DNA from 3 places in the Mesorhizobium sp. GW821-FHT04C10 genome. Region 1 is predicted to be linked to each of the others. Evidence: riboswitches for the same ligand, from Rfam matches in the RefSeq annotation. Region 1 holds a riboswitch; each other region holds the start of a gene.
What was found. A riboswitch is a leader RNA that binds a small molecule or an ion and turns the genes downstream of it on or off. The one in region 1 is predicted to bind cobalamin.
Positions count from the first base shown of each region.

Region 2: another riboswitch for cobalamin. It lies ahead of AC07UC_RS25140 (DUF1636 family protein); the one in region 1 lies ahead of metE (5-methyltetrahydropteroyltriglutamate--homocysteine S-methyltransferase).
Region 3: another riboswitch for cobalamin. It lies ahead of AC07UC_RS18710 (CbtB domain-containing protein); the one in region 1 lies ahead of metE (5-methyltetrahydropteroyltriglutamate--homocysteine S-methyltransferase).

Region 1 is NZ_JBWKTL010000001.1:6,737,919-6,742,136, forward strand. It holds gene AC07UC_RS32205 (PTS sugar transporter subunit IIA) at 1-18, shown strand, start outside; gene AC07UC_RS32210 (PTS sugar transporter subunit IIB) at 40-327, shown strand; gene AC07UC_RS32215 (multicopper oxidase family protein) at 365-1,759, opposite strand; cobalamin riboswitch at 1,962-2,175, shown strand; gene metE (5-methyltetrahydropteroyltriglutamate--homocysteine S-methyltransferase) at 2,278-4,218, shown strand, end outside.
Region 2 is NZ_JBWKTL010000001.1:5,154,390-5,158,607, reverse strand. It holds gene AC07UC_RS25150 (bifunctional helix-turn-helix transcriptional regulator/GNAT family N-acetyltransferase) at 1-559, shown strand, start outside; gene AC07UC_RS25145 (AraC family transcriptional regulator) at 566-1,399, opposite strand; cobalamin riboswitch at 1,677-1,881, shown strand; gene AC07UC_RS25140 (DUF1636 family protein) at 1,972-2,370, shown strand; gene AC07UC_RS25135 (ABC transporter ATP-binding protein) at 2,367-3,155, shown strand; gene AC07UC_RS25130 (ABC transporter substrate-binding protein) at 3,201-4,148, shown strand; gene AC07UC_RS25125 (FecCD family ABC transporter permease) at 4,148-4,218, shown strand, end outside.
Region 3 is NZ_JBWKTL010000001.1:3,870,002-3,874,219, reverse strand. It holds gene cobO (cob(I)yrinic acid a,c-diamide adenosyltransferase) at 1-336, opposite strand, end outside; gene cobU (bifunctional adenosylcobinamide kinase/adenosylcobinamide-phosphate guanylyltransferase) at 338-853, opposite strand; gene AC07UC_RS18715 (CbtA family protein) at 846-1,658, opposite strand; gene AC07UC_RS18710 (CbtB domain-containing protein) at 1,674-1,853, opposite strand; cobalamin riboswitch at 1,890-2,087, opposite strand; gene AC07UC_RS18705 (aromatic ring-hydroxylating oxygenase subunit alpha) at 2,233-3,402, shown strand; gene AC07UC_RS18700 (MFS transporter) at 3,406-4,218, opposite strand, start outside.

The sequences.
Region 1 (4,218 bases):
CGTGCCGTGCTCGGCTGATAACCCAAGGAGAAGCAAGAGATGTCCAGACAGAAAACTATTCTCTTTGCCTGCGGCACGGGCATCGCAACATCGACGGCGGTCAATGTCGCCGTCACCGAGGCCATGAAGCAGCGCGGCCTGACCTTCAACGCGCAACAGGCAAAAGCCACCGAAGTGCCGGGGCTGGCCGACAGCGTCGACTTCATTGTCGCCACCACCCCTATCTCGGCTTCGGTGACCAAGCCGGTCATCAAGGGCCTCGCCTTCCTCACCGGCATCGGCAAGGACAAGGTGCTCGACGAGATCGAGGCGCAACTGCGCAAGTAGATCACCGACGACGCGGCTCCGGCGACGGTGCTCGGCTTCAGGCCACCCTGACGTAGCTCGTCATGCCCGATTTCTGGTGCTCGATGATGTGGCAGTGCAGCAGCCAGTCGCCCGGATTGTCGGCGACAAAGCCGAGTTGAACCTTCTCGTTGGGCTGGATGAGATAGGTGTCGGAAATCAGCGGCTGCACTTGGCGTGTCGAGGACGACAGCACCTTGAAGCTCATGCCATGCAGGTGCATCGGATGCGACTGCGGCGTCAGGTTCTCCATGTCGATGACATAGCTCTTGCCGAGCTTCAGCTCGGCCAGCGGCGCGGTCGGATCGGATGTATCGCCTGGCCACGGCACCTTGTTGATGGCCCAGAAACTGTAGCCGAGCGAACCGCAGATGCCGTCGCTCGGGACGTTTTCCGCCGTGGCGCTCAGCGCCAGCGAAACATGCTGGGCGGCGGTGAGATCCACTTCCGCCACCGGATTGACCTCCAGCGGCGCAACATCACCAATGGCGCGCTTCAGCGAACGGCCGACCGCACGCAAGGTCGTGAGCACCTTGGGCTTGGTGCCCCTGACGTCTCGCAGGCTGACGACCGCGCCCTCCTCGTCCGGCATGCGGATGGCGAGTTCCATGCGCTGGCCCGGCCCCAGCAGCAAGGCATCGGGCGAAAAACGCTGCGGCACCGGATTGCCGTCCAGCGCCATCACGATCGCCTCGGCGCCGTCGACCCGAAAGGCGTAGATGCGGGTAACGTCTGATATCGCAACCCGCAGGCGCACCAGCCCGCCGGCCGGCGCGTCATATTGCGGCTGGTCGAGCCAGTTGGCGGTGCGCACCGTGCCGTAGGTGCCGGTCCTGGCGGCATCGCGCGGCCGGAACTGATCGATGAACTGGCCGTCGTCGCCAAGACGCCAGTCGCGCAGATTGAGGACGAACTCGGCGTCGAATTTCGGATCATTCGGATTCTCGACCACGATCACGCCGGTCAGGCCGTGGCCCATCTGCTCCAGCGTGTTGCAATGCGGGTGATACCAGAATGTGCCGGCGTCGGGCGGGGCGAAGGCGTAGTCGAAATGATCGCCGGTGTAGACATAGGGCTGCACCAGGAAAGGCACGCCATCCATCTTGTTGGGCAGACGAATGCCATGCCAATGGATGGTCGTCGGATCGTCGATGGCGTTGACCAGGCGCGCGGCGAACGGTTCGCCTTTCTTCATCCTCAGCACCGGCGGCATTCCGGCGCTGCCATAGGTCAGCACATTGTTGGTCGGGCCGACGTCCATCAGGCTGGCCTGGATTTTCGCCGTCTGCAGCACCACCGGTTCAGGACTGGCGGCGGCCCAGCTGCCGAGCCTGCCAATGGCCGAGAGCCCGACCCCGCCGGCGCCAGCAACGGCTGCCATTTTCAAGAGCCCGCGGCGTGTCAATCCGGTCATTCAGCGCTCCAACTGCAAAGCGTGGGATTTATCGTCGCCTTGGATCACAGGCCAGCCACCAGTGCAAATGCCGATATTGGCACACCGCATCTCGCCATTACCATGGCGATGTTGGTGGCATTCGCCAGCGATCATAGCGTCACAAACACGTAAAGATATAAACATCTCTTTATATCTTTCTTGACATGAAGCCTGTGTTGGTGGAACATGGTGGCGTCGTGGTTCTCCGGTCCTGATCGAGGTCGGAGCTAAGAGGGAATCCGGTGAGCATGGCCCGTGCCATGGCGATGCCGGAGCTGCCCCCGCAACTGTGAGCGGCGAGCCGCTGTCCAGGATGTCACTAGGCAAATGCCTGGGAAGACGGACAGAAGCGACGACCCGTGAGCCAGGAGACCTGCCCCGACGAACTGAAACGTCCACGGGCGGGGTGTCCCGGTGGTAGCCTGCAGGCCGCGGCCTTCGCTGCTGGTTCTGCATGCATCCGCTTGACCCATGCCCCCAACCTTATGGGGTATGCAATGTCTACTTTCTCAGTCCCGACCGCCACGCTCGGTGTTCCGCGCATCGGCCGGCATCGCGAGCTCAAGGCCGCGTTGGAAAGCTACTGGTCGGGCAAGAGCTCGGCCGAAGACCTGCTCCAAACCGCCAAGCGCTTGCGCGAGGCCAACTGGATCGAACAGCGCGATCGTGGCATCACGAAAATCCCCTCGAACGATTTCTCGCTCTACGATCATGTGCTCGACACGGCCATCATGGTCGGCGCGATTCCGAAAGCCTATGGCTGGAACGGAGGCGAGGTTCCGCTCGACGTCTATTTCGCAATGGCGCGCGGCGATCAGGGCAACGACCATGAAGCTTGCGCCCATGGCGGTCACGCCCACGGCGTTGCCGCGCTTGAGATGACGAAGTGGTTCGACACGAACTACCACTACATGGTTCCCGAACTGTCCGCCGACCAGACGTTCGAACTCCGTTCGACCAAGCCGCTCAGCGAGTTTCGCGAGGCCGCAGCCCTCGGCATCCGTACGCGCCCGGTGATCCTCGGCCCGGTCACCTTTCTCAAGCTGGCCAAAGCGCGCGGCAGCACTTTCGACCCGATAGCGTTGCTGCCAAGGCTGCTCCCGGTTTACGCCGAGCTTCTCAAGCAATTGTCGCAGGCCGGTGCCCGCTGGGTGCAGATCGACGAGCCCTGCCTCGTGCTCGACCTCGATGCTGCCGAACGCATCGGTCTCGAACTGGCATATCAGACGTTCGCGGCGGCGGCTCCCGATCTCGACATCATGCTGGCAACCTATTTCGGCGCGTTGGGCGACAATCAGGAAACGGCGCTGGCCTTGCCTGTCGCCGGCCTGCACATCGACCTTGTGCGGGCGCCGGAGCAGTTGGAACCCGTTGCCCGCCTGTCGCGAAAGGACCAGGTCCTTTCGCTCGGATTGATCGACGGCCGCAACGTCTGGCGGGCCGACCTGCCCGCCATTCTCGACCGCATCCGCCCGGTCGTTGCCGGCTGGCCGCTCGACCGCATCGAGATCGCGCCCTCCTGTTCGCTTCTGCATGTCCCGATCGATCTGGAGCTGGAGACCACGCTCGATGCGGACCTCAAATCCTGGCTGTCTTTCTCGGTCCAGAAGATGGACGAACTGACGCTGCTCGCGGAGGCGCTTGTCGAAGGCAAGAGCGCGGTTGCGAAGGAGTTGCAGGCATCGGCCGAGGCCGTCCAGTCCCGCGCCACATCGCTCAAGGTGCATGATCCGCTGGTGGAAGGCCGGCTGCTGGCTGTCACGGAGCCGATGCGGCGCCGGCAGGGCGCGTTCGCCGAGCGGCGCGAGTTGCAGGCACGAAAACTTGGCCTGCCGAACTTTCCGACGACCACGATCGGCTCGTTTCCGCAGACCCCGCAAGTGCGCAAGGCGCGCTCCGCTCATGCCAAGGGCGAGTTGAGCTATATCGATTACGAGGCCTTCCTGAAGAAGGAAACCGAGACGGCGATCCGCTGGCAGGAAGAGATCGGCCTCGACGTGCTGGTTCACGGCGAGTTCGAGCGCAACGACATGGTGCAGTATTTCGGCGAACAACTCGCCGGCTTTGCCTTCACCAAACATGCCTGGGTGCAGAGCTATGGCTCGCGCTATGTCCGGCCGCCGATCATCTTCGGCGACGTGTCGCGGCCACGTCCGATGACGGTCTCGTGGTGGCACTATGCGCAGTCGCTTACGGACAGGCCGGTCAAGGGCATGCTCACCGGGCCGGTGACGATCCTCAACTGGTCCTTCGTGCGCGACGACATCCCACGCAGCGTGGCCTGCCGCCAGATCGCGCTCGCCATCCGCGACGAAGTGGTGGACCTGGAAGCGGCGGGCGCGGCAATGATCCAGATCGACGAAGCCGCCCTGCGCGAAGGGCTGCCGCTGCGCAAGTCCGACTGGCAGACCTATCTCGACTGGGCGGTCGAGTGCTTC
Region 2 (4,218 bases), 1.6 Mb from region 1:
GCCTGCGTCGGAGCAGGACCGGCTGGTGAAATCCATGCGGACGGTCCAGGCTCTGCTGGGTGAAAGCGCCGAGCCAAGGATCCCTTATCTGTTGCGGCCCCTGCAGGTCGGCGACATTGGCTGGATCATCCGCCGGCAAGGCATGCTCTACGCGCAGGACTATGGCTGGGACGAAACCTATGAGGCGCTGGTTGCCGAAATCCTCGCGGCATTCGTCAAATCCTTCGACCCGAAATGGGAACGAAGCTGGATCGCCGAGCGTGATGGCGAGGTCGTCGGCTCGGTCTTCGTCGTGCGTAAATCGCCCGAGGTGGCGAAGCTGCGCCTGCTCTATGTCGAACCTTCGGCGCGTGGCCTCGGCATCGGCAGGCGGCTGGTCGAGGAATGCATCGGCTTTGCCCGTGCGAAGGGCTACAAGACGCTGACCTTGTGGACCAACGATATCCTGATAGCCGCCCGGCACATCTACCAGGCGGTCGGCTTCACACTGACCGAGGAAGAACCTCACCACTCCTTCGGCAAGGATCTGGTCGGCCAGACCTGGGACTTGGAATTGTAGTGCCGGTCAATCCTTGATCGGCACCCAGATCTCCAGTCCGCCATTGCCGCTGCGCGGATCGAACTCCGGACCGTAGCGTTCGAATTCCGGCGCGTCCGCTATCTCGTGCCCGGAGGCCGGCAGCCATTTGTTCCAGATCGTGTTGACGGTGCGGCGGATGGTCGAGATGTGCTCGCGATGCGCAAACACCGCATATTTCTGGGCGGGTATGCGCACGCGGCTGAGTTCCCTTGGAAGGTCGGAAAAATCGGTGACCTCGACACCGGCGACGTAGTCGAAATTGCCGGCATCGTCGCCGTTGGCGCAGACGCCGTAGGCGACGTCGCCGGTCTCGCCCGGAATGTTGCAGATATAGGGACCGAAGCGTTGCCACTGCATCGGAATGGCGGCGCTGGTTTCACAGGTGTAGCGTTCGCCGAGCCCAGCGATCAGCAACGGCCGGCTGGTCTCGAAGCGTGGTGGTTCGAGAGCGGAAAGAAAGGATTGGTCCATCAGGATCGGCTCCACGAGGTCGAGGGTCTTGGTCGAGCCTTGCGCGCGCACCATCTCGGGCGTGGTGCCGAACTGGTCGCGGAAGGCGCGGGTGAAAGCCTCATGCGAGCTGTAGCCGGCATCGAGCGCCACCGAGAGGATGTCGGGGGCTCCGCCGGCCAGCCTGCGCGCCGCCTCGGTCAGCCTGCGTGCGCGCATGTAGCCCATGACCGAGCGGCCGGTGGCAGCGCCGAAGGCGCGCGTCACATGAAAGCGCGACACGCCGCTGCTTTGGGCGACATCGTCGAGCGAGATCGCCTCCGGCAGATGGCTCTCGACAAACCACAGCGCTTTCTCGGTCGGGTTCATGGGTTCCTCGCATTGAGCGGATCATCTTGCCGCCTTCGCGCGCGGCAGTTTGATCGAAATTGCGCTTGCCGTGCAATCCGGACGGCAACGCTCCGCGGCCAGCCGCATCTCCAGGAGCGAGACTGGCTCGATGTCTTCTTTCGGGCAGAAGCCTCACTTGACTTAGCCGAGCGGTACGATTTAAATCGTAATGTAATTACATTACGTCTGTAAGTTCAGCGCCGCCGCGGGATCGACAATGCACCGAGAAATCCGTTGCGAAGCAATTGGGGGAAAACTACGATCGAGTGGTGATGGTCCCCGAGTCGAAAGGCGAGGGGTGAAAAGGGAACACGGTGAGACCCAATAGGTCGAAGCCGTGGCTGCCCCCGCAACTGTAAGCGGTGAGCAAGATCCGAAATGCCACTGGCCGGCAAGGCTGGGAAGGCAGGATTGCGCAACGACCCGCGAGCCAGGAGACCTGCCATCACTGAGTTGACCGGACGGGGTGTGCCGGGAGGAAACGTGGACGTCGGTCTTGTCGGCCGTCTCGCCAACATCCTTCCGTCGCCAGTTTTGGAAAGTGACGGAAGTTGGACGGCGCTATCGATCACCGCATCATCGTGTGCACGCTTTGCCGTGACGTTCCGACCGGTATCCGGTCGGGCGAAAGCCTGTGCGCCGATTTGTGCTCCCGGCTCTCGGCCCATGATGAACCCGCCGTGGCGCATGGCTTCACGATCGAAGGCGTCGAATGCATGGCGGGCTGCGCACGGCCGCTGACGGTAGCCTTCCAGGCGCCGGGCAAGGCCACCTATCTCTTCGGCTCCGTCGATGCCGAGGCCGACGCCGGTGATCTCGTGCGATTTGCCAGGCTTTACGCCTCGCTCGCCGACGGTTGGTGCAATTCCGGACAACGTCCGCCGCGGCTGGCCGGCAAGACGCTGGCCCGCATCCCGGCGCCGGGCAAGCTGGCGGGTGATAGTCGATGACAATGCCACTCCTCGAGGCGCGCGACCTGGGTGCCGTGGCGAATGGCCGGAATCTGGTCCATGCGGTCAGCCTTTCGATCGCCACCGGCGATCGTCTCGCCATCATCGGCCCCAATGGCGCCGGCAAGACGACGCTGCTGCGCATGCTATCGGGCATGCTCAGGCCAAGTTCGGGCGAGGTGACGCTTGGCGGGCGACGCCTGGACAGGATCTCGACAGCCGAGCGGGCCTTGCACATGGCCGTCGTCGGCCAGACCGACCAGCCGGATCCGCGGCTGGCGGTGATCGACTATGTCGAACTTGGCCGCGTTCCGCATGCCGGCCTGAGGCGCAGGAGCGAGGAGCGTGACATCGTGGTGGACGCGCTGCGCCGGACCGGCCTTCTGCCGCTGCTTGGCCGCACCATTGGCTCGCTGTCTGGCGGGGAGCGCCAACGCGCCCAGCTGGCGCGCGCCATCGCGCAGCAACCGAAAGTGTTGTTCCTCGACGAGCCGACCAACCATCTCGACCCGCGTGCTCGCGGCGAGCTTCTCGAACTCGTCGCCGGCTTCGGCATGACGGTGATCGCGGTGCTGCACGACCTGGCCCTGGTGGCGCCGTTCGCCACCAGGGTCGCGGTGATGAACGAAGCGCGGCTGCACGCGTTGGCCGCACCGCGCGAAGCGCTGACGCAACAGCTGATCCGCGAAATTTTCGGCGTCGACGTGTTTCGCCTGCGCCACCCCACCGAGGACCGTGAACTGACGGTGTTCGATGTTCCGAACCGCGCCGCGCCGCCATCCTGATCGAACCATCCCTCATCAGCACTGTTCAACCAAGGAGCAAAATCCGTGAAACGTCTCGCCTTGTTGCTCGTCTTTTCCTTGCTGGCCTCTACCGCCTTCGCTTTCCCCGTCACCGTCGACAGTTGCGGCAAGCCGCTGACCTTCGACGCGCCGCCCAAGCGCGCAGTCATCCATGATCTCAACATGGCCGAGATGGCCTTCGCGCTGAAGCTGCAGCCGTCGATCGTCGGCCTGACCGGCATCACCGGATGGTACAAGGTCGGCCCCGAATTCAAGGCCGAGCAGGGCTCCATCCCGGAACTCGCGCCCAAATACCCGACGCTCGAGAACCTGGTCGCCGTCGAGCCCGATTTCTTCTTCGCCGGCTGGTACTATGGCATGAAGCCGGGCGGCGACGTGACGCCCGACACGCTCGCCCCGCACGGCATCAAGACACTGGTGTTGACCGAGAGCTGCGTCCATCTCGACAAGAACCGCCCGGCGGCTTCCATGGACCTGCTCTATGGCGATGTTGAAAAGCTGGGCAAGATCTTTGGCAAGGAGACCGAGGCGCAGAAGCTTGTCGCCGGCTGGAAGGCGCAACTCGCCGACATCACCGCGAAGGTCGGCGACGCCAAGGGAACCCGCGTGTTCCTCTATGATTCCGGCGAGGACAAGCCGTTCACCGCCGGAAAGTTCGCCATTCCCAGCGCCATGATATCAGCCGCCGGCGGTGACAACATCATGGCCGACATGGACACCAGCTGGGGCAACACCGACTGGGAAACCGTGGCCTCGCGCAATCCGCAATTCCTCATCCTGCTCGACTACCAGGATGGCGGCGGCTACAGGAAACTGCTCGATTTCCTGAAGGCGCATCCGGCGATGAAGGAGACGGACGCGGTCAAGAACGAGCGCTTCGTGGCCCTTCGCTATGCCGAACTGACGCCTGGACCGGCAAACATCGAGGCGATCGCCAAGATCGCCAAGGCGATGCATCCGGAAGCGTTCTGATGCTTCTTGCCCCAGGGCAAAAATCCGGCGCGCTTTCCGGGCACAAGGCATTCGCGCTGGCCATGGTGGC
Region 3 (4,218 bases), 2.9 Mb from region 1:
CTTCAGATCCTGCGTTTCCCAGGTGAAGCCCTCGCCCATTGCGTGCCAGACGACGCGATCGCCGAAGGCAGCGAAAGCATCCTTCTCGCCCGTGTGCCACTTGCCCTTGATGAACTGGACGACGCCGACGCGCTTGCCATAGCCGAGCATGCGGAGCGCCAAACCGAACGCTGCTGTCGTCTTGCCCTTGCCCGGGCCGGTGTTGACGATCAGCAGACCCTTCTCGATCGTCTTGGCGGCCACCTCGGCGTCCTGCACCGCCTTGCGCTTGGCCATCTTGGCGCGGTGGCGCTCTTCGTCCCTGTCTTCGGTGGTCTTGCCGTCGATATCGGTCATCTCATTTCACCTTGAGCGGCAGCCCCGCCACCATCAGCAGCACCGTATCGGCGATCGCCGCGACCTGCTGGTTGAGCCGACCGGCCTCATCACGAAACCGGCGCGCCAGCGCATTATCCGGCACGATGCCTTGCCCGACTTCGTTGGAGACCACGAACCACGGCCCGCGCGACCGCGACAACACATCGGCCAGCCGCCGGCATTCAAACCCAAGGTCATGGTTTGCCAGCATGTGATTGGTCAGCCACAGCGTCAGGCAGTCGACCAGCACCGGCCGGCCATCGGGCAAAGCCTCGAGCGCGCCGGCGAGGTCGAGCGGCGCATCGATGGTCGTCCAGCCCGCGCCGCGCCGCGCCCGATGCAGCGCGATGCGCTCGCGCATCTCGTCGTCATAGGCTTGCGCGGTGGCGATGTAGGTCCATGGCGAGGGCAACGCCGTCACCAGGGTTTCGGCATGCGCGCTCTTTCCCGAGCGCGCACCACCGATGATGAAGGTCAGCCTGCCGCGATCAGGCAAAGCTGTCGCGCAGGCTGGTAGCGGTGCCGGTGAAGCGTCCGCGCACCACGCCGACGACGGCGCCAAGCACCAGCCAGAACACCAGACTGGTCAGCGTCACCGCCACCACGAACTGGTGGTGCAGGCCTTCCGGGATCGGTGTCTCGAAGCTGTCGGGCTGCGGCGCGCCGACAATGTGCGGCGCCACGATCAGCAGCACGGCAAGGATGGCGAGCGGCAGCGACTTGCGGAACGCGATCAGGCCAAGCCCGATGGCGGTCGCGACCACCGTTGCCACCCACCAGATCTGCCGCTGCGTGAGGTCGGCCGCCGGCATGGCGGGCAGTTCCGGCGGCAGGCCGAGGCCGGGCGCCAGCGTGAACACGGCAAAGCCGGCCAGGCCCCAGAACACGCCCTGGCGCCAGTTGCCGATGCCGCCGGCGAATTCCGAAACAGCGACCAGGATCAGCGCGAAACCGATGCCGGTGACGACGTTGGAAACCACGTTGAAGGCAAAACGCTCGAAGCCGTCGGCCGGCGCCCAGCCCTCGTCTTCGGCCGGAGCAGCCGCGGCGGCCGGAGCCGGGGTGGCAGCGCTCATGGCATTCGATGCCGCCGGCGCGGCGGAACTCATTGCGTTGCCGCTGGCGGCATCAGCCGGCGCCGCGGGTGCGGCGGCATGGTCATGGCCGCCTTCGGCCTGTTCGTAGACTTCCGCCTTGAGGATCAGCGGCACGGTGGCATAGGCCTGCATGCAGGCGAGGACGACGCCGGCCACGAGCCCTGCGATCGCCGCGATGAACACGACGTTGCGAAACAGATTCATGATGTCAGATCCTCGTCAGTGGCAGGGAAACGCCATCGAATGCCGGTTGTCATGACCGGCATTGTGGACCGCATCGATGTGCGAGAAGCCGACGAAGCCGATGATGAAGGTGCCGAGCAGCGCGGCGAGCGCCAGCTGCATGAAGCGCGACTGCGAGGAGACGGAGGCGCCGAGGGAGACGGAAGCGGTAGTCATGTCTTGTCCTTTCACCCTCCACCCGAGGGCATCGAAGTCAGTTTCCTGTCGCCGGCAGGTCTCCTGGCTCACGGATCAGCGCCCTTCCCCACCTTCCCGAAGACAAATCCTCAGTGGCATATGGAGAGGACTACCGCACACAGTTGCGGGGGCAGCAACGGCATTGGGCAACAAGTCAGCCCGCACCGCATTCCCTCTTGGCTCCAAAATGGAACCGACGACATCAGCGACTATAGGCAGAATCATCGCCTCCGGCAAACCAAATTCCGCCGGTAACCAGCGCGATTACGCCATGCCGGCCACATCAGCCATCAATCGGCGCCACAATTGACAATTGTGCCGGCCGGGTGTCGGCTGGCCACTTCACAGGAAGCCAGCCATGCAGCCCATTGCCAGCGAGCGCGATCCCTATAACGGCCTGACCCAGGCCGAACCCACCCTGCCCTCATCGGCCTATTGGGATGAAGCGGCCTATCAACTGGACCTCGATGCCATCTGGTACAAGAACTGGCTGCTGGTCTGCCGCGAGGCCGATCTTGCCCAGCCGCTGGCCTTCCGCCGATTCCGCATCGGCACGCAGGACATCATCGTGCTGCGCGACGACACCGGCGCGCTACGTGCCTTCCACAACACGTGCCGGCATCGCGGCTCGCAGCTTTGCCAGGAGAGCGAGGGCCGGCTGAAGGCGCGGCTGATCACCTGCCCCTATCATGCCTGGTCCTATTCGCTTCGCGGCGACCTCGTGCGCGTGCCGTCGAAATCATTGCCGGACGGCTTCGACAAGGCCGACCATCCGCTCTATCGCGTCGCACTCTCGGTATGGCGCGGCTTCGTGTTCATCAATTTGCAGGAGGATGCGGCCGGCTCGGCGCAGGCATCCTTCGACCCTGCCTCCGGCAATCTCGGCAACTGGCCTCTGGAAACGCTGGTGGCGGGCCATGTGCTGCGCAAGGTGATGCACTGCAACTGGAAGATCTTTTGGGAGAACTTCAACGAGTGCCTGCATTGTCCGGGCGTCCACAAGGACCTGTCGCGGCTGGTGCCGATCTATGGCCGCGGCCTGATGAGCCGGCATGACGACCCCGAATGGACCCGGCACGCCGACAATGACGCGCCGGAGTTTTCCGGTGGTCTGCGGGCGGGCGCCGAAACCTGGTCGAGCGACGGCAAGACCCATGGGCCGGTCTTCCCGGGATTGACACCGGCCGAACGCGCCGCCGGCCAGACCTACGCCACCAGCCTGCCCTCGATGTTCATCGTCGGCCATGTCGACTATGTCAGGACCGTTCGGCTGGTACCGCTCGGGCCGGAACAGACGGAACTTGTCGCCGAATGGCTGTTCGCGCCCGAGGCGCTGGCCGCGACCGACATCGACAACATCATCGCCTTCGGCACACAGGTGCTGGAGGAGGATGCGGCGATCTGCGAGGTCAACCAGAAAGGCCTGCGCTCGATGCGCCATGCCGCCGGCGTGCTGATGCCCGAGGAATATGAACTGCACCGCTTCCACAACTGGGTGCGCGAGCGCCATGCGGCACTTTCACCGTGATCCTCACAGCGACTTCGGCAGATAGCGCCAGGTCACGAAGCCGCACGCCGCCGCCAGCAGGCTGAGCGTGACAAACACCGAGCCCAGCCCGAAGAAGATCAGCACCACCGAATAAACCAGCGGCGGCGTGAGTTCCGAAAAATCGAGATAGGTGCGGTAGACCGCAGCCATCTGCGGCCGTTCATAAGATCGTACAGAACGCATGAAGGCGGTCGAGCCCAGGGCATCGAGCGCGATGGTAAAGAACGCGCCACCAAGCAGGAAAGCGCCGGTCAGCAATGGCGCGGTCGCGCCCACCGTGCCGGCCGCCAGCAGCATGGCCGACATGGCGAAATAGGCAAATGTCATGGTGCGGCGGCCGCCAAAGCGTTTTCCAGCCTTGCCCCAGAAGATCGCCATGAACAAAAGCGCATTGCCGGCCGAGACAAGGAGGCCGCCGGCGATATCGCCCTGCCCGGTGATCACCATGAACAGCGGCCCATAGACGAAGAACGTCGTCCAGAAGCAGGAGCGGCCGAAGGCGATCAGCCAGGCGAGCCTCAATCTGGGCTGCGCGACGAAGCGGCCGATATTGGCGAGCGGATTGGCCGGCCGGGTCTTGCCGGGCCGGATCGACTGGTTGTCGCCCAGCCGATAGGTCCAGAACAGCGCCAGCAAGGCCAGCGCGAACACCGCCACCGCCCCATGCGCCGCATAGATGCCGAAGCGTGTATAGAGGAAGATGCCGAGCGTCGGACCGCCGGTCCAGGCGACCATCGACCACGCCATGCGCAGCGATTCAGCCTGCATGAAGTCGGTCTTGCGGATGTGGTCCAT